DNA from 3 places in the Lysinibacillus sp. JNUCC 51 genome. Region 2 is predicted to be linked to each of the others. Evidence: predicted binding sites of a transcription regulator. Region 2 holds the regulator's gene; each other region holds the start of a gene.

The links. Region 2 encodes LexA, which represses DNA repair genes until DNA is damaged. Its sites were predicted from a motif close to CGAACATATGTTCG; they were not measured.
Region 1: a site for LexA is predicted at 3,329-3,342, ahead of ruvA (Holliday junction branch migration protein RuvA). Genes of this name have one in related genera too.
Region 3: a site for LexA is predicted at 4,561-4,574, ahead of parE (DNA topoisomerase IV subunit B). Genes of this name have one in related genera too.

Annotation. Positions count from the first base shown of each region.
Region 1 is NZ_CP065545.1:3,871,927-3,882,859, forward strand. Features, by position in the region: gene pheA (prephenate dehydratase) at 1-12, shown strand, start outside; gene JNUCC51_RS18665 (thiol-disulfide oxidoreductase DCC family protein) at 37-426, shown strand; gene JNUCC51_RS18670 (transcription repressor NadR) at 781-1,314, opposite strand; gene JNUCC51_RS18675 (LysM peptidoglycan-binding domain-containing protein) at 1,456-2,403, shown strand; gene JNUCC51_RS18680 (phosphotransferase) at 2,474-3,271, shown strand; gene ruvA (Holliday junction branch migration protein RuvA) at 3,386-4,006, shown strand; gene ruvB (Holliday junction branch migration DNA helicase RuvB) at 4,025-5,029, shown strand; gene queA (tRNA preQ1(34) S-adenosylmethionine ribosyltransferase-isomerase QueA) at 5,047-6,090, shown strand; gene tgt (tRNA guanosine(34) transglycosylase Tgt) at 6,144-7,289, shown strand; gene yajC (preprotein translocase subunit YajC) at 7,458-7,730, shown strand; gene JNUCC51_RS18710 (polysaccharide deacetylase family protein) at 7,902-8,744, opposite strand; gene JNUCC51_RS18715 (DUF421 domain-containing protein) at 9,501-10,136, shown strand; gene JNUCC51_RS18720 (putative polysaccharide biosynthesis protein) at 10,133-10,933, opposite strand, start outside.
Region 2 is NZ_CP065545.1:1,071,577-1,082,509, reverse strand. Features, by position in the region: gene JNUCC51_RS05625 (prepilin peptidase) at 1-564, shown strand, start outside; gene JNUCC51_RS05620 (gamma-glutamyl-gamma-aminobutyrate hydrolase family protein) at 660-1,382, shown strand; gene lexA (transcriptional repressor LexA) at 1,606-2,223, opposite strand; gene yneA (cell division suppressor protein YneA) at 2,385-2,699, shown strand; gene JNUCC51_RS05605 (YneB family resolvase-like protein) at 2,696-3,364, shown strand; gene JNUCC51_RS05600 (GNAT family N-acetyltransferase) at 3,600-4,112, opposite strand; gene JNUCC51_RS05595 (DUF896 domain-containing protein) at 4,322-4,555, shown strand; gene tkt (transketolase) at 4,865-6,859, shown strand; gene JNUCC51_RS05585 (hypothetical protein) at 6,887-7,234, opposite strand; gene JNUCC51_RS05580 (serine hydrolase domain-containing protein) at 7,353-8,339, shown strand; gene JNUCC51_RS05575 (HAD family hydrolase) at 8,360-9,019, shown strand; gene JNUCC51_RS05570 (response regulator transcription factor) at 9,136-9,768, opposite strand; gene JNUCC51_RS05565 (sensor histidine kinase) at 9,743-10,780, opposite strand; gene liaF (cell wall-active antibiotics response protein LiaF) at 10,777-10,933, opposite strand, start outside.
Region 3 is NZ_CP065545.1:4,901,413-4,912,345, reverse strand. Features, by position in the region: gene parC (DNA topoisomerase IV subunit A) at 135-2,567, opposite strand; gene parE (DNA topoisomerase IV subunit B) at 2,564-4,540, opposite strand; gene plsY (glycerol-3-phosphate 1-O-acyltransferase PlsY) at 5,234-5,836, shown strand; gene JNUCC51_RS23765 (HesB/YadR/YfhF family protein) at 5,856-6,146, shown strand; gene JNUCC51_RS23760 (spore germination protein) at 6,622-8,169, shown strand; gene JNUCC51_RS23755 (Ger(x)C family spore germination protein) at 8,184-9,383, shown strand; gene JNUCC51_RS23750 (hypothetical protein) at 9,387-9,620, shown strand; gene JNUCC51_RS23745 (GerAB/ArcD/ProY family transporter) at 9,659-10,933, shown strand, end outside.

The sequences.
Region 1 (10,933 bases), 2.3 Mb from region 2:
TCGGATGAGTAATAAAAGTGGCTAGGAGGAATCGTTGTGGGTGGCATTATTTTGTTTGATGGAGTGTGCAATTTTTGTGATAGTAGTGTGCAATTTATTATCAAATATGATCAAGCAGAGTATTTTCAATTTGCATCCATCCAAAGCGATGCTGGGCAGGCATTACTTGCACAATTCGAAGTACCAGAAAATATTGATAGTGTCATATTAATTGAGCATGGAAAGGTATATTTTGAATCCGCAGCAGCACTTAAAATCTGTAGGAGATTAGATAGTTTTTGGCCTGTTTTTTATATTTTCGTCATGATTCCGTCATTCATACGAAATAAAATATATCGAATATTTGCTAAAAATAGATATCGTCTTTTTGGACGAAAAGAAGTATGTTTATTGCCAACACAATCGCAACGAAAAAGATTTCTCTAACTTTGAAGCTATCCAAATAATGTGGATAGCTTTTTTTAACGGAAAATGAAACAGTAATTTAGCTGCTTTGGTCCAGGGCCTAATTTGTGACACTAATCGCCCAGTCGCCATTCCAATCAACTAATATATCCGGTTTATACTTTATAATAAATTTCACTACCAATTCTTGAAGAGGGGCCATAAATAAGAAACAAATGAAATAACTATAAATCATATTTTTTGTGGTAAAAATATCACTAAAAACCCTAAACATTTACGTATGTTTTCTATAAAAAAACTGCAAGTCTCCGTGGAGGCTAGCAGCTTTTAATCATTTATTTGATTTTCCACCTTATTGAAGCAAAGTTCGTTCAATTATTGATCTACAATTAAATAGCCCTTTTTTTGTAAAGTTAGTTCAATTAAATCTAAAATTTCCACAGAAGGAGCAGAAATAACATGAAGATGTGTACCACCTGTTAGTTCGGATAAATAACTAGCCTGTGTTTCGTTGACACGCTGAATAAATCTTTTTACTTCATGACGGTTAGAAACCATAATGGATGCGGTAATTTCCCCATAAATTGGGTGTTCAACAATAACATTTTTTACTGTACCACCGCAATCAACTATTGTTGTAAGTTCGTCTTCCGCATCCTCTGCAGTGTGGAAGCAAGGAATTGCACGTTCAACAGTTTGATGTAATTGTTCCTGATGCATATAAAGATATCCTTGGCTAGTTGCAATAATAGGTTCATTTCTAGCCTTTAATAATGTCATATCATTGACAATGACTTGTCTAGAAACATTAGCGAATTTAGCTAGGTCCGTCCCTGTTATAGGTGCTGTGCTTTTTTTTAGTTGTGCTAGGAGTTGCAGTCGGCGTTCTTCGCCTAACATTTTTTTCATAAGAGATCACCTCTGCCTGTAATAAAGGAAGCAGTTTTCCTTAAAAACTAGTGTACCATGAAGCATTTCCACATGCGTGAAATTTTTGTATCCAAATGAAACATTGAACATATGATACGAAGAGAGGAAGGGAGGAAAAAATTGCGTATTCATATTGTCCAAAAGGGAGACACGTTGTGGAAGATTGCGAAAGAGTACGGAGTTTCGTTTGAAGATTTAAAGCGACTTAATGCGCATCTTGCTAATCCAGATTATATTGTACCGGGCATGGAAATTATCCTACCTGAAAAAATGCATAGAGAAGGACATAGAGAGGGGGGACATAGAGAAGGACATAGGGAATCAAATAAAGAGGGGCATAAGGAACACATGCACAAAGAACATATGCACAAGGAGTCACCTACAAGGCACGTTAAAGAAAAAGAAGTTCAAAGACCAACGCCACCACCAATCATTGTACCACCACCACCAATGCCAGAACCACAGATGATTCCAATTCCATATCCAATGCCAATGCCGATGCCTCAGCCAGCTCCAGTTGAGCTTAGCTGGAATCAACAAGTTGTCATGCCAAGTGTAGAGCAAACTGTATCACCAATTCAAATTCAACCACAGCCTGTAGCCCAACCAGAGGCGCCACCACCAGCACCGATGCCGCAACCGATTTTTATCATGCCACAAATGCCAGCAGTACCACATTGTGCAAGCTGCCATCAGCCCGTGCATCATCATATGTATTGGCCGATGCCAATGCAACCGCAAGTTGAGGCTTATACAATGCCAGAGCAACCATCATGTGATATGGGATGCGAAAAAGTTGCTGGGGATTTCTTAGAATCTAGTACATCTCCATTCTTCCCTATGAGCCCTGAATATCAGCAAATGCCGGAAATGGAACAGCCCTGTGGTTGTCATGCACAACCAGTCATGATGCCAAATTGGCAAATGGACCCATGTTGCTGTCCACCACCATGTCCGCCACCATGCCCAATGCCATGTCCATCACACTGCCATATGCCGTATTCGTCAGTAGGACAATGGATGTCACCGCACTATTTCCCAGGCGGGATGACGCCTTATCGATGGTGAAAAAGCGTATATCATTGAAGAAGTAAAGCCGAATATTTGGAAGTATAAATATCAATCCAAAATTTATTTTGTGAAACGAGCAAAGCAAATAGAAATAGCAGAAAAGGTAAGGGTTATCCATCGACAGCTTGGACATCTAGAGCCCTCATTGATCTTACCTTTAATGAAAAGTGATGATGAATATTTAATCGTGCAAGATTGGCAAGAAGGAAGTCATAGTGCTAATTTTGCACATAAAAAGGATCGGAAGGAATCACTAAAGCTATTAAATACGTTACATGATACACATAAAAAAATTGCTTGGCAGCGGGTGCCAGGTTTGCATACCTATTCACAGCTTTTAAAATGGCAAATGCGTCATATGCGTTTTAAGAGCAGAAGGAATGAATTTCGTGCATTTTTAACAAAAGAAGAAATCAATCAAATTTCACATTATAGCGAGAAATCGTTACAGCTAATCGCTCAGGAAGATGTACATGAAAAAGAAATAACGCTTCTACATGGAGATGTCGTCCATCATAATTTTTTATGGTGCTCAGATGGGGAATTACGTTTAATTGATTTTGATTTGGCTCACCTTGGTGAAGCGGATGATGAATATATTTTATGGTTGCATCGTGTATTGCCAGCAGTAGATTATGACCTTGGTAAAATATTTGCTGAGCTACCAGAGTTGAAACGATTAGATAAAAGAAAGCTACATCGTTTAAAATATCCAAATGAGCTATTACGTGAATGGCTTTTTGCAGTAGATTTACCATTAGATCAACAGTTGGTATTTTTAGATTATTTAGTGCCATTTACAAAACGAGCTCTCACATATTGGCCAAAACTGTGGTACGATATTGATAAAATGATAAAGAAATGACCGTCTTTTGGCGGTCATTTTTGTATGTGCAAGACTACTTGTGTTATTTCTTATTGTCGAGCATTCGTTCGTAATATGCTATAATCGAAGACGATGATTGTGAGGGATTATAGAATGTATGATTATTTAAAAGGACAAGTAATGCGTATAACTCCAGAGTATATCGTCCTTGAGCAGCAAGGGATTGGCTGGCAGCTAAATACACCAAATCCATTTGCGTTCCGGACATCTGCGCTTGAGCAACAAATTTTTGTTCACTTGCATGTACGTGAGGATGCACAAGTGTTATATGGTTTTCCAAATTTAGACCAACGAGAGCTGTTCCGTAAGCTTATTTTAGTGTCAGGAATTGGACCGAAGGGTGCACTTGCTATTTTAGCTACTGGGAATCCGCAACAGGTTATCAGTGCCATTGAACGAGAAGATGAATCGTTTTTAGTAAAGTTTCCTGGTGTGGGTAAGAAAACTGCACGTCAAATGATTTTGGATTTAAAAGGTAAACTCGGCGGATTGCTGGATACTATTGAGTTGCCAAGTACAGAAGATGAATTACCGTTATTTGGTGTAAATCCATATAAACATGAGCTTGAAGAAGCTACTCTTGCCTTAATGGCACTTGGTTATTCTGAAAAAGAATTAGAAAAAATACGTCCACAACTCGAAGAGAACGACAAGCTTGAAACAACAGATGCATTTATGAAACAAGCTTTACAATTGCTATTAAAGCTAAAATAGTGAAAGGGGGGGAAGTACATGTCTGAACGTATGATGGCTAGTGAGGCAGGTAGCTATGATGAACAGTTTGAATTATCTTTACGGCCACAAAGATTAGCACAATATATTGGTCAACATAAGGTAAAGGAGAATTTACAAATTTTCATTGAAGCGGCAAAGCTTCGTCAGGAAAGTTTAGATCATGTGCTGTTATATGGACCGCCTGGACTTGGGAAAACTACATTAGCTGCTGTTATTGCTAATGAAATGAATGTCAATGTGCGCATGACTAGTGGGCCTGCGATCGAACGTCCTGGAGATTTAGCAGCTATTTTAAGCTCACTGGAGCCAGGGGATGTGCTCTTTATCGATGAAATCCATCGCCTGCCTCGTGCAATAGAAGAGGTGCTTTACCCTGCCATGGAGGATTTTTGTCTAGATATTGTCGTTGGTAAAGGCCCTGAGGCACGTTCTGTACGACTTGATTTACCGCCATTTACACTCGTTGGTGCAACAACAAGAGCGGGCGCATTATCAGCACCTTTAAGGGATCGCTTTGGCGTATTATTGAGATTGGAGTATTATGATAATACGTCACTTGCAGAAATTGTTGTACGTAGTTCGCATTTATTTGATGTTGAGATTGAGCAAGTAGCAGCACTTGAAATGGCGACACGCTCGCGTGGAACACCTCGTATTGCCAACCGTTTGCTAAAACGAGTGCGAGATTATGCACAGGTGCTCGGAGATGGTATGATAACGGAGGGTCTTGCTAAGCAAGCGCTTGAGCTATTACAAGTCGATCCTAGAGGGCTTGACCATATTGACCATAAACTTGTGACCAATATGATTGAGCGCTTCCGTGGTGGCCCTGTAGGCTTAGATACGCTGGCAGCATCTATTGGTGAGGAGCGCGTAACGATTGAAGATGTGTACGAGCCATATTTGATGCAAATTGGCTTTATACAGCGTACGCCACGTGGACGTGTGGCAACACATTCAGCCTACGAACATTTTGGATATGAATATCCCCAACAAACCTAGAAGAAGGAAGTATTTTCATGCGTGTAGAAGATTTTGATTTTGAATTGCCAGAAGAGCTTATTGCACAAACACCACTTTTGGACCGAACAGCTAGTCGTTTAATGGTTGTGACGCCAGGCTCAAAAAATGTAGAGCATCATCATTTTGCTCATATTTTAGATGAGCTACAAGCGGGAGACTGCCTTGTGTTAAATGATACAAGAGTCTTACCAGCACGTTTAATGGGCGTTAAAGAGGAAACTGGTGCTCATATAGAAGTATTGCTATTAAAGCAAATGGCAGGTACAGATGAATGGGAAACACTTGTTAAACCAGCTAAACGTGTAAAAGTCGGCACAGTTGTAACATTTGGAGATGGCTTACTGACAGCTACTTGTACAGGAGAGCTTGATCATGGTGGGCGTACATTTGAGTTTAAATATAATGGGATTTTTTATGAAATTTTAGAGCAACTTGGTGAGATGCCACTACCTCCATATATTCGTGAAAAATTAGAGGACAAGGATCGTTACCAAACCGTTTATGCAAAAGAGCGTGGCTCAGCTGCAGCGCCGACTGCAGGCCTGCATTTTACAGAAGAATTACTTGATCAAGTAAAAGCAAAAGGGGTCGAAGTTGTATTTATCACTTTACATGTGGGACTTGGAACTTTCCGTCCTGTAAGTGTAGATTCAATTGAAAATCACGAAATGCATTCCGAATTTTATAGTGTAACGGAAGAAACAGCATCTATCATAAACCGAGTAAAGAGTAATGGTGGAAAAGTGATTGCAGTTGGTACAACCTCTACACGTACATTAGAAACTATCGGTTCTAAATATGGAGGCGAAGTGCGAGCAGAACAAGGTTGGACGTCTATTTTCATTTATCCGGGATATGAATTTTCAATTGTGGATGGTTTAATCACAAACTTCCATTTACCAAAGTCTACCCTTGTAATGCTTGTTAGTACGCTTGCAACAAGAGAAACAATTTTAAGTGCATACCATCAAGCTGTAGAAGAAAAATATCGTTTCTTTAGCTTTGGTGATGCTATGTTTATTCGTCCAAAAGGAGAATAAAGAAAAAATCGGAGTACTGTTTTTACTTTAGATAAGAGAGGAATTTTTATAATATGACACAACCAGCAATTCGTTATGAGTTACTTCATACTTGTAAGCAAACAGGAGCACGCCTTGGAATCGTGCATACACCGCATGGCTCTTTTGAAACGCCAGCATTTATGCCTGTTGGTACACAAGCAACTGTTAAAACAATGTCACCTGAGGAATTAAAGGACATGAATGCAGGTATTATTCTGTCAAATACGTATCATTTATGGCTACGACCTGGTAATGATATTGTTAAGGAAGCAGGTGGCTTGCATAAATTTATGAACTGGGATCGCCCGATTTTAACAGATTCAGGTGGTTTCCAAGTGTTCTCACTTAGTCAATTCCGTAAAATCGAAGAAGAAGGCGTTCATTTCCGCAATCATTTGAATGGGGATAAATTGTTTTTAAGTCCGGAAAAGGCGATGGAAATTCAAAATGATTTAGGCTCGGATATTATGATGGCTTTTGATGAATGTCCACCTTACCCTGCGACATATGACTATATGTTGAAATCAGTAGATCGTACAACACGTTGGGCTAAACGTTGTAAAGAGGCACATAAACGTCCAGAAGACCAAGGTCTATTTGGTATCATTCAAGGGGGAGAATACGAGGATTTACGCCGCCGTTCTGCAGAAGCATTAGTTGAGCTAGATTTCCCAGGTTATGCTATCGGAGGGCTATCTGTTGGTGAGCCTAAGGATATTATGAACCGAGTGTTAGAGTTTACAACACCTTTAATGCCAACTAATAAACCACGTTATTTAATGGGGGTAGGGTCACCTGACTCATTAATCGATGGTGCTATTCGAGGCATTGATATGTTTGACTGTGTATTACCGACACGTATTGCTCGTAATGGCACATTAATGACATCTGAAGGCCGTTTAGTTGTTAAAAATGCAAAATATGCACGTGATTTCGGACCAATTGATCCGAACTGTGATTGCTACACATGTAAAAATTATTCACGCGCATATATTCGTCACCTAATCCGTACAGAAGAAACGTTTGGTATCCGTTTAACGACTTACCATAACTTACACTTCCTATTGAAGCTAATGGAACAAGTACGTGAGGCAATACGCGAAGACCGTCTTGGCGATTTCCGAGAGGAATTTTTCGAGAAGTACGGCTTTAATGGACCAAATGCAAAGAACTTCTAAAATTTGGTAAAAAATTATGTAAATTTGTGCGAACTGTGAATATTTTAAGCAAAAAAATGTCTATATTAGAAAAAATATTAGTAATATAGAAAAATTTTGGGCTTGTCCATCGCTTTTTTATGGTGGAATAGTCTATACTAAAAAAGAACTGGAAAGGGGGCAAGAATGATGGATCAACTATTAGGATTCGCACCAATATTATTAATGTTCGTTGCAATGTGGTTTATTTTAATCCGCCCTGCTAAAAAGAGACAGCAGGAAACACAAAATATGCAGGGTAGTTTGCAACGTGGAGATAAAGTTATTACAATCGGTGGCTTACATGGTGAAATTGACTCAATTGAGGACACAGCTGTGACATTAAAGATTTCAGACAATGTGCGCGTTAAATTTGACCGCCAAGCAATTGGACGAGTAGTGAATGGCGACCAATCAAAATAATAATGAGAAAAAGACTTACATTAATTGTAAGTCTTTTTTTACCTTCTTTCAGCAATTATTTTGAAGCGAAAGCGAAACGACAGGTACATATGAAATTATTTGGCCTATAGCCTCCGGACGTAATTATGCCAAGGCATATATCGTTACTTGATTTTTTCTCTTTTATTTTATTCAAATGCCATCGTTTTGTAATTTCTTAATTAATTCTGCTCCAGTTTCATTGCCATTTACCGTTATTCTGCTTAAAGCATATACATTATCGCCCATAGTAACACCTTTATTTTTAATAACAAAAGCCATTTTAAATCCAACATCCTTCGCTAATTTCATTGCATCTTCAGAATTAGTTCCGAAGGGGTAGCTAAGAGCAATTGGTTCATATCCTAATTTTTCTTTAATAATTTTCCTGGAAAGATTAAAATCTTTTTTAACCCTTTCTTCGTACTCTACTTGTGTTTCTAGTTTTCCATTAATGTAACTACGACCATATATGGCACCTTTCATTCCTCCGCTGAATGACTGTAATTTATAATGTGAATTCCAAGTATGGCTTTGGATGGTTATATAATCTTTCATTTCTTTTAATTGATCCCAATTCATTTTGGGAATTTCGTTTGTATATACATTTTTTTCGTTTGTTTCTAGGATGTGACTGGTGATAACAAAGATTTCTGCATGCATTTTGTATTTTTTCAAAATTGGATAAGCTTTTTCAAAGTTGCTTAAGTAACCATCGTCAAAAGTTATTAACACCGGATTTTTAGGCAACTCTGTTTTACCGTTTAAGTAATCATATAAATCTTGGGTTGTAATCGAATTGTACCCATTTTCTTTAAGCGTTTTAATTTGATTTTCGAAATTCTCTGGGGAAATGACTGTATTATTATTCACATTGTTTTCTAAATGGTGGTACATAAGAACTGGAATCTTCGCATTGTTATATCCATAAATAGGGTAGGGTTTAATGAGCAATATACTATAAGCAACAACTAGAAAAATTACTATCCTTTTCATTTTCTCACCTTGTTTTTATGTTTGAAATTATGATGATTAATTATGCCGATGCATAATTGTAGCTGTCGCTTTGCAATCGCTACAGAAAACATTTGCTGCAGTCGCTTTACTTTCGCTAGAGAAATACATTGCGTCTGGAATCGGCTTTGTGCTTAAATAACTACATTATTGTTGGGGGGAACATTATAAATTGTCAGGGGAAATTTTACTTTTTACCATTTGAAAAGCAAGAATTATTGCTCCTTTTATTGTACACAAACAACTAAGGTTTATTCTTTTGATTTACGAAAGTTCATAGTGATATTTCCTTTTATATACAAGTAGGTGTTATTTTGTAAATGATTTTCGTGCGTTCTTCTTAATTCAAAACTAGGTTTCCTTAAAATTTAGTATGCAAAAAAACATAAGAAAAATTTAGGGAGAGCAATTATGCCTCGACATAATTGCGACCGGAATTGGCTTTGTACTTAGTCTTTCAGCGGATGTTTGTACACCCGCTGAAAAGTAACTTATACCCGCATTCATCTCAACACCCATTGTGGCGGAGACTTCCATAACTGCCTTTCACTTACGTTACAAAAAACATCTTTACCTGTCGCTACACTTTGGATACAGAAGACATTTCTAGCTGCCAATTCGCTTTCGCTACTAAAAATAATTGTTTAAAGAAGTAAAAAAAGGCAAAGTTATGATATATTATTATCCTGTATAAAAAGTGATGAGTAAGGTCACCTTGATTAGTATGGGGGTGACTGCATGGAAGAATATTTAACGATTATTTTAAGAACATGTTTTTTATATGTGTTTATCCTAATAATTTTTCGTTTAATGGGTAAACGTGAGGTCGGCGAATTGTCTGTAATTGATTTAGTCGTATCCATTTTAATGGCTGAGGTTGCAGCATTTGCACTTGATGATTTCGAAAGTCCTATATTTAAGGTCATTTTACCAATCATCGTGCTGTTTTTCATTCAAATAACAACTGCTTATTTGTCACTCAAAAATAAAAAATTTCGTGACCTAGTTGATGGTGATCCAGTATTACTTATAAGAGATGGTGTTATTTTAGAAAGTGAAATGCGTAAGCAACGCTATAATTTAGATGACTTGTGTCAACAATTACGCGAAAATGGAAATGCTTCCGTTACAGATATTGCATATGCCTATTTAGAGCCATCTGGCAATCTTTCCGTATACCAGAAAGATGAAAAGGCATTTGTGTACCCACTTATTATCGATGGTGATATTCAGGATAGGCATTTAAAGGTTTTGCATAAAGATGCTGATTGGTTAATGGCAGAGCTTGCTAAAAATAATATTACGGATAGTAACACTGTATTTTTTTGTGTTTGGGAGGAAGATCGGCTTCATATCCAGCTGAAAGAGTCTTAAACTTTCTTGGCCAGCTTACGAAGGTAGCGTAAATCAGTAATGCGCAACTGATTGGAAAATAGTAAGAAAGTAAATAGTAAAAACAAGGTTACACAGCTACTTAAAATAAAAGGTAGTGGCATAATCTGCATCAAGAAATATTGAGAAACACAAACGGCAATAAAGCAGCTATATGGAACTACAAACATTCTAAATCCAGCACGTAAATTTTTGCGTTGTCTTACTGTTGCAATATGCAAGAATGAAGTTAATAAAACGCCAAAGCCAATTGCTACAACGGCACCTTTTTCTTGTATTCCAGGCTGAGAAGCAAGTACGAACATAACAAAGAGCTTACCAAGACCACCGTAAATGGAGTTCATCATTGCTGCGCGGGCTTCACCGATAGCTTGTAATATAGAGTGCAATGGACTTTGTATATAATAAAAATAAAAAATAGGCGCTAATATTTTCACATAACCACGATTTTCTTGTAAGTGAAAGAGCTTTACGGCTAAATCATCTCCATGAACGAAAAAGTACGTAGCAGCAACACAGCCCACTAAGGATGATAGTCGCAATGATACAGAAATACGTTCTTGCAGGAGCGGTATATGCTGACGAGCAACAGCATCACTTACAGCCGGTATTAGAACAATTGAAAGTGCTGCAGACACAAAAGCTGGGAATAATAAAAGAGGGACTAATACACCCGAAATAACCCCATATAAAATTGTTGCGGCTGAGGCTGTCAATCCGGCCATAGTTAAAGCCTTTAAAAAAATGATAGGCTCTAAAAACCAAGTAAAGGATCCAAA
Region 2 (10,933 bases):
AAATGCCGTAGCTGTGGGCAAAAAATTTCTTGGATCTATCCGCTGATGGAACTTATAACAGGCGTGTTATTTGCCTTTGCATATTGGAAATTAGGCCTTAGTGCAGAATTTTTCGTAGCGCTATTATTAATTTCATTATTAGTTATTATTGTTGTATCGGATTTTGCGTATATGCTTATTCCTGATAAGGTACTATTATTCTTTTTACAATTGCTAGTTTCGGGACGTGTGATATCTCCTTTATCTCCGTGGTGGGACAGTATAGTTGGCGCTGTGGTAGGTTTTGGAATATTATATATTATAGCTGTTCTATCAAGAGGTGGAATGGGTGGTGGCGATATTAAATTATTCTTTTTACTTGGGCTCGTACTCGGCACAATACATGCTATTCTGACGCTATTTTTAGCAGCTGTCATTGGCATGATTGTTGGGATAGTTGTGTTAAAGGTACGCGGGCAAGGAAGAAAAATGCCTATACCATTCGGACCGTCTATTGCTTTAGCAGCTATTATTATCTATTTCTATGGGGATGCGTTGATGAATTGGTATCTCGGATTTTGGTAATTAATCCGGTGAGGGATTCCTTCAACGATTAATAATCTTCACCAATCAGACTTTTACAGCAGTTAATGCAAGATAAAGATCATGGAGGGGATAGGATGAAACCAATTATCGGTATAACGGCTTTTGCGGAGGATGATTTGTCCTCAAGATTAAATGCTGCTTATAGCAAAAGTATAATTGAAGCAGGGGGGGTTCCACTTATAATTCCACTTGGGGTTGAAGAGGATGTAGCACAAATTTTATCGTTGACGGATGGATTATTACTATCGGGTGGCTATGATGTACATCCATTCCTCTTTGATGCAGAACCTACACCAAAATTAGGGAAGGTTCATCCTGAACGAGATTCTGTGGAGCTTGCTTTAATTAACGCGGCTTATATTCGGAAAATGCCTATTTTTGGAATTTGTCGAGGGCTTCAAATACTAAATGTTGCGTTTGGAGGCACAGTCTATCAGGATATTGATAGTGAGTATCATAGTAAAAAATTAATAAAGCATGCTCAACAAGCAGCAAGAGGCGTTGCAACACATTATGTTAATCTATCACCTGATACATTATTAAAAGCGATTATTGAAGAAGAAAAAATTGCTGTGAATTCATTTCATCATCAGGCAATAAACGTAGTAGCAGAAAAGTTGAAAGTGATAGCAAAGTCTAGTGATGGTATCATTGAAGCGGTAGTACATGATGATTTACCATTTTGTCTAGCAGTACAGTGGCATCCTGAAGAGCTAGCCATTGCAGGAGATGAAGTATCAAAGAAACTATTTGCTGCATTTGTAAATGCAAGTTTGAAATTTAAGGTAGAGGCATAAAACTTTTTAGCATAGAAAGATGAAGAACAGCTTGGACAGAAATCAATCCCACGTTATGGGTAAGAGCTGTTTTAAATTAACTAAAGACTGTTAGGTGTAAGAATCCATTTTAAAGTGGGTTCTTTTTTAGTTTATAAAATAGCATTCAAAAGATAAGAAAAAGAGGTATATGCCCATTTGTGAACATAAAATCCTCTTTTTATACTTTAATATTGAGATGTTTTTAATGTACACGACGATATAGACCTACAACATGTCCCAAAATAGAAACTTGATCTACGATAATTGGCTCCATCGTTGCGTTTTCAGGCTGTAAACGAAAATGACTTTTTTCCTTAAAGAAACGCTTTACAGTTGCTTCATTCTCTTCAGTCATTGCTACAACAATATCACCATTATCAGCTGTTGATTTTTGTTTAACAATAACTAAATCTCCGTCTAAAATGCCAGCTTCAATCATTGATTCACCCATAATTTCTAGCATAAATAACTGATCTTCGCTTGTTCCATAAATATCTGGTAGTGGGAAATATTCATCGATATTTTCAACAGCAGTTATCGGAGAACCTGCAGTAACCTTTCCGACTAATGGAACATGAATAACATGTTGCTTTTGGATAGAATCCTCTGGTTCTAAAATTTCAATAGCACGTGGTTTAGTTGGATCGCGTCGGATCAAGCCCTTTTGTTCTAAACGAGCTAAATGTCCATGGACTGTTGAGCTTGAAGCAAGTCCAACTGCTTCACCAATCTCACGTACAGATGGTGGATACCCTTTTGCTCGTACTTCTTCTTTAATGAACTCTAATATGGCCTCTTGTCTTTTCGAAACTTTTTTCATTATTGCTCACCTCTTTTTTAATCATTCTACTTATTAATAGTATAACAGAATGCGAACACTTAAGCAAACATAGGTTCGAAAAGTGTTTGACAAAAACGTTTGTTCGTATTATTATGAGAACATACATTCCGAACAAACATTCTTAAAAAGGGGTTATAAACATGAACTGGTTAAAGAAAAATCCACATATTACAATTTTATTAGGAGCTTGTCTACTTTTTGCAGCATACCTTTTTATAACAGATCCAGGCGATGTAACGTACACAGAAATTGAAATTGCACATGGTGATAGCTTATGGTCGTTAGCCGATCAATACCGTGGTAAAATGAAAACGGATGAATGGATTAAGCTTGTGAAAACAGAAAATGAATTATCGAACGTACAAATTATTGCAGGTAAATCACTAGTGATTCCAGTAGTGGGTGATCAACCCTATCCTATAAATTCAATTGAAATTGCGAGAAACGAAAAATGATAATGAATCAACAATCGGCTGTTGTCTATTGCCGTGTGAGTACAGAAAAAGAGACACAAACTTCCTCGTTAGAACGTCAGCAAGAGGAATTAACGCGCTATGCTAAAGTACAGGGCTACGAAGTCAAACGTGTTTTTAAGGACAAGCATAGTGGCTATGATGTGGAACGTGAAGGTTTACTAGAAATGCTCGATTTCATAAAAGAAAAAGAAATAAATGCATTATTTGTGCAAGATGAAACACGTTTAGGGCGTGGGAATGCTCGAATGGCAGTATTGCATTTATTGCAGAAAACAGAAACAGATGTTTTTTCTATGCGAGATGAGGGACCTTTACAATTAAATGAAATGGATACGATGCTCCTAGAAATTTTAGCAATTGTTGAGGAGTACCAGCGCAGAATTCATAATGCTAAAATAAGACGTGGCATGCGTCGTGCCGTTGAAAATGGCTATCGCCCTGAAAACAATTTATCTAACCGTGGAAATCCAAATGGTCAAGAACGTAAGGATGTTCCTATAGAAGAAATTGTCAACCTTCGTAATCGAGGCTTCACCTTTGAAGAAATCGCTATGACTCTTAGAGGTCTAGGCTTTGAAGTGAGTAAAGCTACTGTCCATAGGAGATATCGGGAACATCAAGAGGGAAGCGAACAAATAAAATGACGTTTTAATCAGTGGGAGTTTTATCATCCTGCTGATTTTTTTATTTTTAAAGGCTTTAGAAGTGGAAAGGAGCGAGAAGTAATGGATAGACTTTTGAATGAATAACTAAAATTCATTTATCATGGAGAACAGTATCCAGTAGCCCGATAAAAATAAGAGAAGTAGCGATTTCTACCTCTCTGCCTCATATATTCTTTATAAATATGAAAAACAATCATCTTTCCCTGAAACTACCTTATGCCCATTCTTCTTCTAAAACAGCATAATAATACTCATCCCACCACTCATCTCCATTTGGGATGCATTTTTTAAAATAGCCCTCGCGTCTCATACCGATTTTCTCCATCACTCGATAGGATGGGGTATTTTCTGGCTGGCATGTTGCAATAATTCTATGAAGTTTCAATTCTTTAAATCCGTAGTCCAATACAGCTTTTGCTGCTTCTGATGCAAATCCATTATTGAAATAGTTCGGATTCAATACCCAACCAATCTCATACGTATGGTCACCAAAACATTGATGGAAAACAATATGACCAATTACAGTATTTTCGCTTAATAAAATAATGGGGAAGTGTTTTGCTTTTTCACCGTTATTTTCTGAAACGAACTTTTTTGCTTCTTCCTCATTAAAAACGCCCTCGGGAATATACTTCATTACAGTAGGATTTGAAGTATATTCATAGACAGCTTGCCAATCTTGAATTTCAAACTCTCTTATTAATAGTCTTTCTGTTTTGATAAACAATTTATATTCCTCCAAGCATAAATCAATTGTTGTTTTGGAACCCTATAAATTAGTTATACACTTGTAATTTCCAAAAGTCATGCAATTTATGGTATTTATTTCAAAAATTCAAGGATACTAGAAAGGTTGGTATAACTGCATTTTCGGGGAATACATGCTATACTTTGCATACCATATTCATTATGATATGTACTGAAAGGTGTGTAACTATGTTATCAAAAGAGAAAATTAACCGAATCAATGAACTTTCTGCTAAGGCTAAAAGTGGTACATTAACTGAGGCAGAAGCTAAGGAACGATCAGCACTACGTAAGGAGTATCTGGATACTTTTAGAGCAACTATGCGTGATACAATTGAAAACGTAAAAGTGGTAGATGCTGAAGGAAATGATGTAACTCCAGAAAAAGTAAAACAAGCGAGAAAGAATAAATTTCTAAATTAGTGTGACACATTTAAAGCAATTACTCCTCGGCATAATTGTGTCCGAAATTTGAATTGTGCTTAAGCAATTAATTCCTTTCAAAATCTAGGACAACCGCCGAAGGCATTATTTTTATTCAGCTAGCCCTAAAGCCGTGAAAATGTTTATTTATAAAAGTATTACTTCATAATGAGGGGCAATTTTATACTGAAATAATGATAAAGTATGTTATAAAAGGCAAATAGTATAACAAAAGCATTGTTTTCTGAAGCAATGTTGACTAAACTGTATAAGAACAATATATAGGACGAGAAAGGATGTCACAAAATAATGACTCAACATGCGGATCAACTAGCGATTAATGCTATCCGAACTTTGTCAATCGATGCAATTGAAAAAGCAAACTCAGGTCACCCAGGTTTACCGATGGGGGCAGCGCCAATGGCTTACACGCTTTGGACAAAACAACTTCAACATAATCCGGCTAATCCAAAATGGTTTAACCGCGACCGTTTTGTACTTTCTGCAGGTCATGGCTCTATGCTTTTATATAGCCTACTTCATCTTGGTGGCTACGGCTTACCAATGGAAGAAATTCAAAACTTCCGTCAATGGGATTCATTAACTCCAGGACATCCTGAATATGGTCATACAGTTGGGGTAGAGGCAACAACAGGTCCTTTAGGTCAAGGTATTGCAATGACAGTTGGTATGGCAATGGCTGAACGCCATTTAGCAGCTACTTACAATAAACCAGGACATGACATCGTTGATCACTATACATTTGCACTTTGTGGCGATGGCGATTTAATGGAAGGTGTAGCAGCTGAAGCTATCTCTTTAGCTGGTCACTTAAAACTTGAAAAGTTAATCGTTTTATACGATTCAAACGATATTTCTTTAGACGGTGATTTAGAAAAATCATTCTCAGAAAATGTCCAAAAACGTTTTGAATCTTATGGTTGGAACTATTTAAAAGTTGCTGATGGTACTGATGTTGAAGCAATTAACGCAGCTATCGAAGAAGCTAAAAAATCAACTGGCAAGCCAACACTTATCGAAGTGAAAACTGTTATCGGTTTTGGTTCACCAAACAAATCAGGTAAAGCTGCTTCTCACGGTGCACCACTTGGTCAAGATGAGGTTGTTTTAACTAAAGCATCTTATGAATGGGCACACGAGCCATTCCAAATTCCTGCTGAAGTATATGATACATTCGCAGCAGCAGCTAATGTACAAGGAGCACAACCTGAAGAAGCTTGGAATGCTAAGTTTGAAGCATATAAGCAAGAGTTCCCAGAATTAGCAGCGCAATTTGAAAACGCAATGAATGGTCAATTACCAGAGGATTTCGCTTCAGAATTACCAGTTTATGAAGTAGGTAAATCAGTAGCTACTCGTTCTTCTTCTGGCGATGCAATCAATGCAATTGCAAAGAAAACACCATCATTCTTTGGTGGTTCAGCTGACCTTGCCGGCTCAAATAAAACAACGATGAAAGACGCTGGAGATTTCTCTGCAGACGATTATGCTGGCCGTAATATTTGGTTCGGCGTACGTGAATTTGCAATGGGTGCAGCTATGAACGGTATGGCACTTCACGGTGGTCTTAACGTATTCGGTGGTACATTCTTCGTATTCTCTGACTATGTTCGTCCAGCAGTACGTCTTTCTGCCTTAATGGGTCTTCCTGTTACTTATGTATTTACACATGACTCAATCGCTGTAGGTGAAGATGGTCCAACACATGAACCAATCGAACACCTAGCATCTTTACGTGCAATGCCAAATCTATCTGTTGTTCGTCCAGCTGATGCAAATGAATCAGCAGTTGCATGGGAGCTAGCAGTAGCATCTGAAAAAACACCAACTGTTTTAGTATTATCTCGTCAAAACTTACCTGTTCTTGATGCATCTATTGATACAGTACGTGAAGGTGTTACTAAAGGTGCTTATACAGTGTCTCCTGCTACAAAAGAAGTGGCGGATGCCATTTTAATTGCAACAGGCTCTGAGGTTTCACTTGCAATTGAAGCACAAAAAGCACTAAAAGCTGATGGTATGGATGTGGCAGTTGTTTCAATGCCGTCTATGGATCGCTTCGAAAAACAAGACGCAGCTTACAAAGAATCTGTTCTTCCAAAGGCTGTAACAAAACGTCTTGCAATCGAAATGGGCGCATCATTCGGCTGGCATAAATACACTGGTTTTGAAGGAGACGTTCTTGCTATTGATAAGTTCGGCGCTTCTGCACCAGGTGAATTAGTAATGGAAAAATACGGATTCACAGTAGAAAATGTTGTAGCGAAAGTAAAAGCTCTATAATTTATAAATACCGCAATACTCAGTAGGTTAAATCTCCTCTGAGTACTGCGGTATTTTTTCATGTTTAGAAGACTTCACTAAAGAAATCCAAATAGCTGCACAATGAATTAGCAGCATAACGACAAAACAGTAAAAGCCCTTGGAACTTCCTCCAATATTTAGCTCATCAACTATAATGCCACTAAACCAAAGAAGCTGACCTGTGACAATTACCGAGAGGCTTGCAAAAAGTATACAAAACCAAATAGATACTTTTTTTATAATCACGATAATGAGTAGTAAAACTGCAAAAAGTAGGGTAGTTTCAAAAATCGGATCAAGAAGTGAAAACGTATTTTCATTTACGAAATGCTTATAAGTAAATCGAGTATCCACACAACCCCTCCTTATAAATAATAACGTTTATGGTAATAAAAGGTTTCTTAAGTGAAGAAACTTATCTGGTATTAATTTCCGTTTGGTATACAATGAGAAGAGTAGGAGGGCTATTTAAATGAACTCACAAGCTATACTCACACAAGTAAAGAAAACTTTCTCACAATTAGATTGTACTGGTGGGGGAGTTATTATTAATAAGCATGGTCAAACCGTACTAGAAGAATATTTTGGCGTGCAAGGACAACACCAAGACACAAAGAGAGTAGGACCACATACTCTTTTTCATCTTGCTTCGGTTCGTAAAACATATGTAGGTTTTGCTGTAGCATATGCGATTTATCATAACTATATTGCCTCAATAGATGATCCACTAAGTGATTATTTAGAAAATGAAAAAGTTTTTGCCGATGTATCAATTAGACATCTACTAACACATACTCACGGTTTACGTCGTCAAAATGAAAAAATAATGAAGGAATTCAAAGCAGGCTATAACTGGGCATACCGAGATATTAATGTAGAATTACTTGCTAAAGTCATTATTAAAGTTACTGGAAAAACTTTTGCAGAAATTGTAGATGAGCAAGTATTTCGAACATTGTCTTTTACTGAATCAAATTGGTTCAGTGAAAAAAACGAACAGCATATAGAAGTAATACATAATGATAGTCCATTTTGGTATGAAAGCGATGTATGTGATGGTAGCAAAATGAATATGTATAGCTCATTAAGAGAGCTAGCTAAGTGGGGACAAGTACATCTTGATAAAGGGAAATTACATGGAAAACAAATTATACCTGAGGAAATCATACAGTTATTAACGACAATTCAATCCCCGAATACTAAACCAAGGACCTTGCCCACTAATGGCTTTTTTTGGTTTATTCAGCCTCAACAGAGAGAAGGGGTTACAGAGTTAAGCCCAATATTACCACAAGGAAGCTTGCAATTACTTGGTTACACAAGTGTTGCTTTATTAGTAATTCCAAATGAAAATATTGTGGCAGTTCGTGGATTTAATAGCTTTGGTTCACCTGAAGGGTTTGATTACATTAAAGATATTCATGATTTTGGTTCAACAGTGTATCATTCGATTCTTTAACAGTAAAAGGAGAGCTTGTAATGAAAAAGTATAGCGTTGTTTTATTTGATTTAGACGGTACAATATCTGATCCTAAAATAGGGATAACGAAATCTGTTCAATATGCTTTACAAAAAATTAGTATAGTTGAGGAAGATCTAGATCAGCTTGAAACGTTTATTGGGCCTCCGCTGCAAGTTTCATTTCGAGAAATATATGGGTTGGATGATGTTCAAATACAGCAAGCAATTGCCTATTACCGTGAACGTTTTATCCAAAGCGGCATGTATGAGAATAAATTGTATCAAAATATATCCTCATTATTAGAAAGTTTACAGAAGGATGGATATCAGTTAGCAATAGCTACATCAAAGCCAACTGTATTTGCAGAACAAATTTTAAAATATTTCAACCTTGAACATTTTTTTGACTTTGTAGCAGGTAGCAATTTAGATGGGACACGCTCAGCTAAAGGAGAAGTTATTGCATTTGTACGCGAACATTTTAATGAAGTAAGTAACAATCAATTTATGATGATTGGAGATCGTAAATACGATATTATTGGGGCTCATGAAAATCAAATTGATTCTATCGGTGTTACTTATGGCTATGGCTCACTAGAAGAATTAACGGATGCAGAAGCAACATACATAGTTAACAATGTAGACGAGTTGCAAGAATTTTTTAATAGATTAGGTTAAAAAAATACGAAACTGCACTGGGAAAATGCAGTTTCGTATTTTTTTGGAAAACAGATAGAATCGTTGATAAAAGCTTGGAAATAAACCACCCAGCAAAATCACTGATAAATCAAAATTTACTTCGCTAGCCCGTTTTGAAAAGCGTAGACAACGGCTTGTGTGCGATCTTGAACATCGAGCTTCGCTAAAATATTGCTGACATGTGTTTTCACGGTTTTTAATGCAATATATAAATCATCGGCGATTTCCTGATTGGCTTTACCTTTAGCCATGAGCAATAATACTTCCATTTCACGTTCGGTAAGCTGCTCATACAATGGGGTACTATTTCCGTGGCGCATGCGATGCATCATTTTTGATGTTACTTCTGGTTCTAAAACAGTTTCACCGCCCATTGTTTTACGAATGGCATCAGCGATTTGCTTCGCATTGGATGTCTTTAAAATATAGCTGACTGCACCTGCCTCTAATGCAGGGTAGACTTTATCATCATCTAAAAAACTTGTTACCATCATAATTTTTGCTTCGGGCCATGCTGTTAAAATTTCAGCTGTCGCCTCAGCTCCTGTCATAACTGGCATTACATTGTCCATTAAAATAATGTCAGGGCGAAGAGCTAGAGCACGTTCCACTGCCTCTTTACCATTTTCAGCTTCACCTACCACAGTGATATCTGGTTGTGCTGATAGATAGGCAGAAACACCAATCCGCACCATTTCGTGGTCATCCACTATTAACACTTGAATCATTCACTTCAACCTCCTTATGTAGTGGGATTTTCACCTCTACAATTGTACCTTCGCCAGGCACTGATACAATTTTGTACGTACAGCCAATCTCTACAGCACGTTCGGCAATATTTTGCAGCCCATAAGAAGTAGATTTATCGGCTTCGACATCAAAGCCGAGACCATTGTCCTGAATACGTAAAATGGCTAAATCGTCGCGGGCAACGAGCAATAATTCAACTTCGCTCGCTTTTGCATGGCGTAGCGTATTCGATAGCGCCTCCTGTGCAATACGGAATAAATGATCCTCCTCCGCTTTGGATAATGACATTTCTTCAAGCTCATATTCGATATGAAAGAATACTTTTTGCTGCAGCTCAATAATAAGTTCCTCGAGACCTTGTGCAAGAGTTTTATTATGCAGAGCTACTGGACGTAGATGTAATAACAATGCGCGCATTTCAAGCTGTGCCTGTTGTACGATTTTTTCGACCTGCTTTACGCTTGTAGCATTTTCATCAGTTTCTGTTAATGCAGACAGTAACATCGAAGCTGCAAATAATTGCTGTGATACAGAATCATGGAGTTCACGAGCAAGACGTTGACGTTCAGCAACTATGCGCTCTTGAATGATTTTATCATTAGCTTCTGCACGTTCATTGGATAAGCGTTGTAAGCTTTTTCGTTGAGTATCAATTAACTCACTTGTTTGAACTAAAGCTTTTTTCAAAGGTTTTGGTAAAGGCTCTTTCTTAGGTAATACAAAATCAGGTTCAACTAACTGTTTCACGATGCGGGTTGCCTGAGCCTCTCTTGCACGGGCAGTCATACTGATCCAGCTTGCAATTAGTAAACTAAGCGCAAAAAGAGTGACGGCAATAAAACCACCGAATGGGATATTATTATAATTCTGCTGCCATAATGGCTCCCATGTTTTCTCATTTGGCTCGCCCCAAACAGCGACAAGGAGTCCGAATGTAGCACTCATCAAAATAAAAAATAGAGTAAATATTCTTGAGATAAAGGCAATCATTTACGTAGCACCTCCAAGTCCCCAAGCCATGTTGCAACATGTATTACGAGTGTACGTTTTGCATCCTCGGGGTTTCCATCTGAGAAACTTACACTTTCATTGAGTAAGCGTTGTGGGCCAACATGAAGACATTTTAATTCACCAAACAATGTC
Region 3 (10,933 bases), 1.3 Mb from region 2:
GTTTTATTTAAGTTCGGGAATTTGTAACATTACAATCCCCCTTCTTAGATTGTAATATTACACTAGCACCAAGCTCATCGGTTTCCATATAACTGAAAATAGCCCAGTGCTCAAAGGAGCATGGGCTATTAATGTTATTTCTCTTCTTTTTTGACCGCAAAGACATTTGAAATGGCACCGTCTGTAGATATATCCACTTTAAAGGAGCCATTTGAATGGCGATCTGCTCGAGTTAATGCTTGCACATCAAGGATCTCTTGCATACCTTTTTCCGTTTCAATCATTAACTGTTCCTCATCAGTTACCTTAACTACAGCTACGATACGATGTGGGTTCGCTTTTAATTCTGTTAACACTTTTAAGCCGCGTTTTGCACGACTCGTCATCTCTACCTCGGCAACATTCATTTTCTTCACAGCACCGCGATGCGTCACAATCGCAACATATGCCGTGTCGTTTGGCGGTAAAACATTGACGCCGACTAATGCTTCTCCGTCTTTCAGTGTAATCCCTTTGACGCCACCTGTTTTTACGCCAGTTACCGGTAATTCCTCCATTGGGAAACGAATAGCATAGGCAGTATCTGTCGTTAACATTAATTCTGCATTGTCTGTCACAATACCTGCAAATATCATTTCATCGCCTGACTTAACATTCATCGTTTTTATTGGCTTCGAATAACGTGTAACAGCGTAATCCGCTAAAGGTGAACGTTTGATTTGTCCATCTTTCGTAGCCGTTAAAATATACGTATTGGCCTGTTCGAATGTCTCAAATCCATATACAGCTATAATAGATTCATCTTCCCCAGTCGGCACAATACTTGAAATATGCTGCCCAAGATCCTTCCAACGAATATCAGGTAGTTCATGAACAGGCTGATAAATATAATTGCCTCGATTTGTGAACAGCAGAAGATGATGCTGTGTATTTAAATTGGCTTCATATAATAAATAGTCGGAATCCTTCATCGCAAAATCCTGACCATTCGAAGCTGCATGTGAACGTGTAGATGTACGCTTAATATAGCCATCCTTTGTGACAGTCACTACAACCTCTTCACTTGGGACAAGGACATCTAACGTAATTTTGATTTCTTCAATTTCTTGTTCGATTTTTGAACGACGTGGCTCCGCAAAGCGCTTTTTAATGTCGAGTAGTTCTTGTTTAATAACACGAACAAGTTTTGCTTCACTATTAAGAATACCTTCAAGCTTAGCAATCAATTTATTTAACTCTTCCTGTTCAGCACGTAATTCTGTAATATCCGTATTTGTTAAACGGTATAATTGTAAACTAACGATTGCCTCTGATTGTACTTCTGTAAAGTCAAACTTCACCTGTAAATTCGTTTTCGCATCTCGTTTATCATTAGAAGAACGAATTGTTGCAATGACTTCATCTAAGATGGACAGTGCCTTGATCAAACCATCAACAATATGCGAACGATCTTTAGCTTTTTGCAAATCGTAAATGGAGCGGTTCGTCACGACTTCCTTTTGATGGGCTATATAAGAATCCAGTAACAATGGCAATGTCATCATTGTCGGACGACGATTATGGATAGCAATCATATTAAAATTATAAGCTACTTGTAAATCAGTTGTTTTGAACAAATAGTTTAATATTCCTTGGCCAGGAACCTCTTTTTTCAGTTCAATGACAACACGTAGGCCTGTACGATCCGATTCATCACGAATTTCCGCAATTCCTTCAAGTCGTTTATCTACACGTTGCTCATCGATTTTCTTCACAAGATTTGCTTTATTAACGTCATACGGTAATTCCGTAATAACAATTTGCTCTTTACCACCTTTAATTGGCTCAATGACTGCTTGCGCACGTACTATGATTTTACCGCGTCCTGTTTCGTATGCTTTTTTAATGCCATCAACACCTTGAATGATACCACCTGTAGGGAAATCAGGCCCTTTAATAACGGTCATTAATTCATCAACAGTAGTATTTGGGTTATCTAAACGCATAAGAACACCGTCTAGCACCTCATCAAGTGCGTGAGGAGGGATGTCCGTAGCATAGCCTGCCGAAATACCCGTTGAACCGTTGACTAGTAAGTTCGGGAAACGAGCGGGTAAAACAGTTGGCTCCATATCCTGATCATCAAAGTTTGGTACAAATTCAACAGTTTTCTTGCCAATATCGCGTAGCATCTCCGCCGCTATAGCAGACAGTCTTGCCTCTGTATAACGCATCGCTGCTGGTGGGTCACCATCAACGGAACCGTTATTTCCATGCATTTCGATAAGCATATGACGCGCCTTCCAATCCTGACTCATACGCACCATTGCTTCATATACTGAGCTATCACCGTGTGGGTGATAGTTACCTATAACATTACCGACAGTTTTTGCTGATTTACGGAATGGTTTATCGTTCGTATTGCCCTCTGTAAACATCGCAAATAAAATACGTCGTTGCACAGGCTTAAGACCGTCACGTGCATCAGGCAACGCGCGGTCTTGAATAATATATTTACTATAGCGACCAAAACGGTCACCCATAACTTCTTCTAAAGGTAAATCTTGAAATTTTTCCGTACTACTCATGCTTGGTCCTCCTCTTGTTGGATGAATTCATTATCTAAAATATTTGAATCATCCTCCATACCGAAGTCTACATTCGCTTCGATCCATTTACGGCGTGGCTCTACTTTATCGCCCATTAATGTTGTCACACGTCTTTCAGCACGTGCACCATCCTCAATTGTTACACGAATTAATGTACGCGTTTCAGGGTTCATTGTCGTATCCCACAGCTGGTCAGCATTCATCTCACCAAGCCCTTTATAACGCTGTAATATGTAACCCTTTCCAACTTTTTTAATGGCCGTTTGTAAATCATTTTCGGTCCAAGCATATTCAATCACTTCTTTTTTTCCAGTGCCTCTTGATATTTTATAAAGTGGTGGTAGTGCGATAAATACCTTTCCAGCTTCAATCAAAGGTCGCATATAACGATAGAAGAACGTTAACAGCAGCACTTGAATATGCGCACCGTCAGTATCAGCATCGGTCATAATAACGACTTTATCATAGGATGAATCCTCGACAGAGAAATCTGTTCCGACACCAGCACCAATGGCATGGATAATCGTTGAAATCTCCTCATTTTTCATAATATCCTGCAGCTTTGCTTTTTCCGTATTTATAACTTTACCACGCAATGGTAAAATCGCTTGGAATGTACGGTCTCGACCTTGTTTTGCAGAGCCACCTGCAGAGTCACCTTCGACTAAATACAGCTCGTTTTTCGCCGCATTTCGAGATTGTGCAGGTGTTAATTTCCCTGAAAGAATCGTACTGCCTTTTTTGCTTTTTTTGCCGTTTCGTGCATCTTCACGCGCTTTACGAGCCGCTTCACGTACTTGTTGCGCACGAATAGCTTTACGCACAAGAGATGCAGACAATTCAGCGTTTTCCTCAAGCACATATAAAATTTGCTCCGAGACAACACTATCTACTGCCGATCGTGCCTCACTCGTCCCTAACTTACCCTTCGTTTGCCCCTCGAATTGTAGTAAATGTTCTGGTATACGAACAGAAACAATCGCCGCTAAGCCTTCTCGAATGTCTGTCCCTTCAAGATTTTTATCTTTATCTTTTAACAGACCAATTTTTCTTGCATATTCATTAAAAACACGTGTTAACGCTGCTTTAGCACCTGTTTCATGTGTCCCACCATCTCGTGTACGTACATTGTTAACAAATGAAAGGATTGTTTCTGAGTAACCATCATTGTATTGGAAGGCGAATTCTACTTCAATTTCGTCTTGAATCCCTTCAACATACTTTACAGGATGAAGTACATCTTTCTCCTCATTCAAATACGCAACGAAAGCTTCAATGCCGTTCTCATAAAAGAAAACATCGCCTTTGCCTTCCTCGCGTTCATCGATTAACTCAATTTTTAAGCCTTTTAATAAAAATGCTGACTCACGTAAACGTTCTGCAAGCGTATCATAATTGTATTTTGTTACAGAGAAAATCGAATCATCCGGTAAAAAATGGACAAGTGTTCCTGTCTGTTTTGTTTGTCCAATTTCTTCTAATGTCGTCACAGGATGGCCACCGTTTTCAAAACGTTGACGATACTTTTTACCATCGCGGTGAATCGTTACTTCTAAATAAGTGGATAGAGCATTAACAACAGAAGAACCTACACCATGTAAACCACCACTTGTTTTATAGCCACCCTGTCCGAATTTACCACCAGCATGTAAAACAGTGAAGATAATCTCTGGAGTTGGTTTCCCCATTTTATGCATACCAGTTGGCATTCCACGGCCGAAGTCTCGAACGCTGATACTTTGATCTTTATGAATTTTGACAATGATATGAGAACCAAAGCCAGCCAGTGCTTCATCCACCGCATTATCGACGATTTCATATACAAGGTGATGAAGTCCACGGCCATCTGTAGAACCGATATACATGCCGGGTCGTTTTCGTACCGCTTCTAATCCTTCTAATACTTGAATGGCGTCATCATTATAGACGCTTGGTGACTGTTTATTCGCCAAAAATTTCCCCTCCAAAAAAACAAACGCATGTTCTATTTATATTCTCTACCTAATAATAATAGCATTTCCTGTCAATAGCTAGTGACAGGCCCAATAAATTTTAAAAATTTCTTCACAGCTTTATCGTTTTGAGCTTTTTACCGGAAGAAAAAGTTGCAATAGTTGTTTCAATATGTATTACTAACTTTCCTATTCCCCTTGACGCAGGATTATAAACATTAGTTGCATAAATAAAACAACATATGACTAACTTCTGCTCATCACTCTTTTTCAAAACGATACTAAACGCTGAAGGCTTTAACTTTCATTCAAAAGCATTTGAATATTCTCTGAAAAATATACAGGTACAGTAATAGATGGGTTTCTTCTGTCTAAAGAAGATTCATACTAGCTTACTCTAGAAATTAAAGATAGACTTCTATTCTACCAAAGGAATGAGTGATTGACAAAATTGCCATTTTACCTATATTTTTAGAAAGTGCTTTCATGCTGACTACATAAATCATGTCAAAAAGACTAACCTACATTCAAATACATCTAAAAATCCTTGAAAGATAGTTATCTTTTGTAATGAATTCAAGATACACTAAGAAATCTCCTTCATGACATTGTAGATTATACAGAAAAAGTGTAGAATTATTGATACATATTATTAGTACCAAGTAATAATCAATGAATGAAAGGAGTCCAAATATGCTAAATGGACTTATTATTTTATGTGCTTATCTAATCGGCTCGATCCCTTCTGGGTTATGGGTAGGCAAAATTTTTTATAAAACTGATATTCGTCAACATGGAAGTGGTAATCTAGGTGCGACAAATACTTTTCGTATTTTAGGAAAAAAAGCAGGAATAGTCGTAACGATTATGGATGTCTTAAAAGGTACAGCAGCCGTTTTACTCGTAGCTCTTCCTATATTCTCTGATGTCTCTATCCACTCACTAATACTTGGACTAGTAGCCGTAATCGGTCATATGTTCCCGATTTTTGCTGGTTTCCGTGGAGGAAAAGCGGTAGCAACATCAGCAGGAGTTCTCTTAGGATATTCATGGCCTCTATTTGTCTTACTATTTATTGCTTTTATTGTAACATTAAAAATAACGAAGATTGTAAGTTTAACTTCAATGATCGCCGCTTTAGTAGCACTTATTTATTCAATCGTTTATTATTTTGTTACAGGCGACTTTGCGCTGGGCATTTTAGTAGCTTGTTTATTTACCTTTATCATATACCGTCACCGAGCAAATATAGCACGCATTAAAAACGGTACTGAACCAAAGGTGAAATGGCTGTAACAAAGAGAGGAGCATTCTAATGAATATCGTACTAACAGATGAAGCCCTACAATGGTTTAAAAATGAGATGGAAGTAGAATCCGGAGATACTATTCGTTTTTATGCAAGATACGGTGGTTCCAATCCTTTTCACGAAGGCTTTTCTCTTGGTATGACACGAGAAGAACCAATCAACATTGGTGTAAAGACAGTTATTGACGATGTTACCTACTATATAGATGAAAAAGATTTATGGTTTTTCAATGATCATAGTTTATATGTAAATGTGGATTCTACAAATGACGAATTAAAATATGAGTATAAAAAATAAAGCAGTGTTTCCTTTCGTTCATACGAAGGGAACACTGTTTTTTTTATCAATTATGCCTCGGCATAATTGTGTCCAGAATCGGCTTTGTGCTTAGGCTTGCAAATGTTTTATGTGCGAAAGCGCAGCGGCAGCAACAAATGTTTTTTGTGCGAAAGCGCAGCGGCAGCAACAAATGTCTTTTGTGCGAAAGCGTAGCGGCAGCAAAGTGTTTTTTTCTGTGCGAAAGCGAAGCGACAGCAACAACAGGATGTAGGTCAGATAGCCGTTATCGCATGGAAGCGATGATTTTAGGCTAACATCCTTTTAAGAACTCCTTTCCGATTCAGTGACATCCGCCGTAGACTTTAACTTCTTTCGGCGGTTGTTTGGAAACCCACCCGCTGAAAGAAGTTAATTGAATTCTATTCCAACCTTGGTTTATCTTCTCTCAAAATTGTACATTCTATAGTTATGTAAATCTTGAGGAGGAATGAAAATGTCTATTTCTAAAATTACTGATACCTCCCAAAACCACGACGAACTGTATAGTTCTCTTTCTCAAAATTTGAAGATAATTAAAAATGCACTCGGGAATAGTGATGACCTGATCATACGAGAAATTACCGTTGGAAAAGCTGAAAAATATGCGTTCGCGATCATCTATGTAGATGGCTTAACCGATAAGATAAGCATTTCTGAATCTGTAATTGATAAACTAATGCTTGATATTGAGGCAAGTCAGGAGACAGAAACAGACAAGATTATTCGCTATTTAAGGGATTCTTGTTTAACAGTCGGCGATGTGAATGATATTTTCAATTTTTCAACACTATACAATTCGATTTTGAATGGTGATACGGTCATCTTATTAGATGAATCTTCAACTGGTATCGTGACAAGTACAAAAGGTGCTAAAGATAGGGCTGTTATGGAGCCTTCAACAGAATCGGTCATTAGAGGTCCAAGGGAATCCTTTACGGAAACATTGCGTACAAATACGGCTCTAATTCGTCGGAAAATTAAAAGTCCTAATCTATGGATTAAGTCCCGTATTGTCGGTGAAGTAACAAAAACAGATGTTGCTGTTATGTATTTAAATGACATTGCGAATGAAAAAATAGTTGCAGAGGTTCTTTCTCGATTAGATCGTATTAATATTGATGGTATTTTAGAAAGTGGCTACATTGAAGATTTCATTCAAGATTCCAAATTCTCGATATTCCCTACAATTTATAATTCAGAACGACCTGATGTTATTGCTGGTGAAATATTAGACGGAAAAATTGCAATTCTAGTGGACGGTTCACCGTTTGTCTTAGTTGTACCAGCTCTATTTACATCCTTTTTACAATCTGCTGAGGATTATTATCAGCATTGGATGATTAGTTTCCTTGTACGTATATTAAGGTTTTTCGGAATTAGCCTAGCTTTGGTGGCACCATCGCTTTATGTAGCTATCACCACCTTCCATCAAGAAATGCTACCAACTCCTATGCTGATCAGTGTTGCATCTCAACGAGAAGGAGTCCCCTTCCCCGCTGTTGTAGAGGCACTCATTATGGAGGTTGCATTCGAGGTGTTACGAGAAGCGGGTCTTCGAATGCCTAGAACCATTGGACCAGCTGTATCCATTGTTGGAACATTAGTGATCGGTCAAGCTGCCGTAGAAGCTGGAATTGTATCAGCCGTAATGGTTATTATTGTAGCATTAACAGCCATTTGTAGCTTTTTATTCCCCGCTTATGGCTTATCTAATACCGTTCGTGCTCTTCGTTTTCCATTAATGATTTTAGCATCAATTGTTGGATTGTTTGGTGTAATGTTAGGCCTTATGATCATCATCCTACACATGTGCAGCATACGATCTTTCGGTGTTCCATATTTAAGTCCATTCGGCCCATTAATTTTACAAGATCAAAAAGACGCGCTAGTGTTGTTCCCTCGTAGAGCATTATTGACTCGACCACGTTTAATTAGTCAAAAAAATACTGTCAGGGGTCATAAATATTTTAATACGAAAAAAAGGAATCAATCGAATATGTAAATGAGGAATAAACCATGTCAAAAATTAAGGCGATATGTTTACTAATGATTCTTTCTTTGCTTTTAAGTGGTTGTTGGAGTAAGCGGGAACTCAATGAATTAGCGATTGTGGCAGCATTAGGAATAGATAAAGTAGATAATGAATTTAAAATAACTGTTCAAGTTGTGGTTCCTGGTGAAATTTCCTCTAAACAGCCTTCTTCAGGACGATCACCAGTTATTACCTATCACTCAACAGGTGCGACGGTCTTTGAGGCAATTAGAAAAATGACAACAGTAACAGCTAGAAAACTTTATTTTGCTCATCTTCAAATAGTTGTGCTCGGAAACCAATTGGCAGAAGAAGGAATTAACGAATCGTTAGATTTGATTTCAAGAGATCATGAATTCAGAAATGATTTCGAAGTTATCGTTGCCCATGAAGCAACTGCCGATGAAGTTTTAAATGTATTAACACCTATCGAAAAAGTACCCGCTAATAAATTACTAAATTCTCTAAAAACGTCAGAGAAAACTTGGGGTACAACCGAATCCATTAAAATTGATGAATTAATCAATACTATAAATAATAAAACAACAAGTGTAGTCATTTCTGCCATTGAAATAGAAGGGAATAAAAGTGTTGGAATGGAGCAAACGAATGTTAAACGATCGAAATCTCCTGTGCTATTAAAGTACAAGGGCTTAGCTGCTTTTAAAAAAGGTAAACTCATTGGGGTTTTAACGGAAGAAGAGAGTAAAAGCCTAAGTTTTATAAGGGACAAAATACAAAGTACAATTGAAATTCTTGCTTGCCCCAAAGGAGATACGTTAGCAACAGAGATTACGCACTCGAAGACGAAAATAAAAGGTAAATTTGAACATGGGGCTCCCAAAATCGAAGTTCTTATAGATGTTAACCAAAATGTTGGAGAAGTTCTATGTAAAATAGACCTTACGAAAGAAAAATCGATTCACCTCATAAATAAAAAAACAGAAGAACTTATAAAAAAACGAATCGAAGAAACAATCCGTTCAGTTCAGCAAAATTACAGGGTCGATATTTTTGGTTTTGGTGAAGAACTTCATCGCACAAATCCCAAAGAGTGGAAAAAAATTAAAAAAGACTGGCTAACGATATTTCAAGAACTACAAGTGAAAGTTGATGTACATGTCAACACAGAAGGAGTAGGAACGATGGAAAACTCATTAGTGAGTAAGACGAAGGGAGAATAAGCCATGATTATGACGATATTCATACTAATAATTTCAGTTGTTATTGCCTTTGTCTTCATTCCAAAATTAAAAAAAAATAAAGAAACGAAAACGATTGTTATTTTTTCGACTTTTTTATTGATCGGCGCTGCATTAAATATTGCGGTCTCATTAAAGGTAAAAATTCCAAGCCCCCTTGATTTGATTACCTTTATTTTTTCACCTATTAAAGATTTAATCGTCTCCCTAACAAAATAATAAGAAACTTTATGTTAAGAGAAAGGGGTATCGTTCATATGGAAAAAGAAATAATTAGTTCAAGACAATTTATGATCATTACCCTTCTCTTTTCAATTGGGACAGCCATTCTATTTCTCCCTGCTAGTGTAACAATCGAAGCAAAGCAAGATGCATGGATTGCAGCTATCATTGGTGTCGTTTTAAGTTTACCATTATTAAAGCTTTTCGTTGCTTTCGGAAATAGAACACCCACCCTTACATTTGTAGAGGCTAATGAAAAGATATTAGGTCGTTTTTTCGGAAAATTTACTTCGATTGGCTTTATTCTTATATCCCTTCTTTCTGCAGGTGAATTATTATATTTCATTGGATTATTCATGAGAACGGAAATTATGCCAGAAACACCTACGATGGCTTTTGCATTTCTGTTCAGTATTATAATTATTTATGCTGCATTTCTCGGAATTGAAGTTTTTGCCCGTTCTGCAGAAATATTATTTCCTATATTTATGTTAATTTTTATTTTCTTTGTAATTTGTATTTCACCATCCATCAAGATTGAAAATTTACAACCAATAATGGAAACGCCAAAAAAATCAATATTCTTTAGTATGATTCGATTTATAAGTCTTTTTTCATTCCCACTTGCTGTATTATTAACGATTTTCCCTTCCGCAGTTAACGTCCAAAAATCTGCACAAAAAGGTTTTTACATTGGTTCAATTATTGGAGGGATTGTATTAGTTACTATCATTACACTGTGCATCCTTGTCCTAGGTCCAGAAAATACTGCTACTAGGACATTTCCAAGTTATTCATTAGCTAAAAGAATATCAATCGGGAATTTCTTGCAGCGTATTGAAGTTATTTTGGCAACGATGTGGATTATATCAATTTATATTAGAACTTTTATGTATTTTTATGCTGCGGTTATTGGTATCGGACAACTATTTAAAATCAAAAATCATCGCCCGCTCATTTTTCCACTCGGAATGATTATCCTTGGACTTTCACAAATTGTTCATCCTAATATCATTCATTCAGATATTTACAATAGAGACACATGGCCTATATTTTCCTTCGTTTTCATGGTTTTTTTACCACTAGTTTTATTAATAGTCGCGAAGATTCGTAAAATTAATGGTGATCAAGGAAATAATACGCAAAGTAATTGTATTACACAGAATGAAAGTAGTAGTAATAACGGAAATGTTACTCAAGGTACAGGTAGCAATAATAACGATAATTCTTCACAGAGTAATAGTAGTAGCAATGGCGGAAACGATACACAAAGTGAAAGTAGTAGTAATAACGATAATTCTACTCAAAGT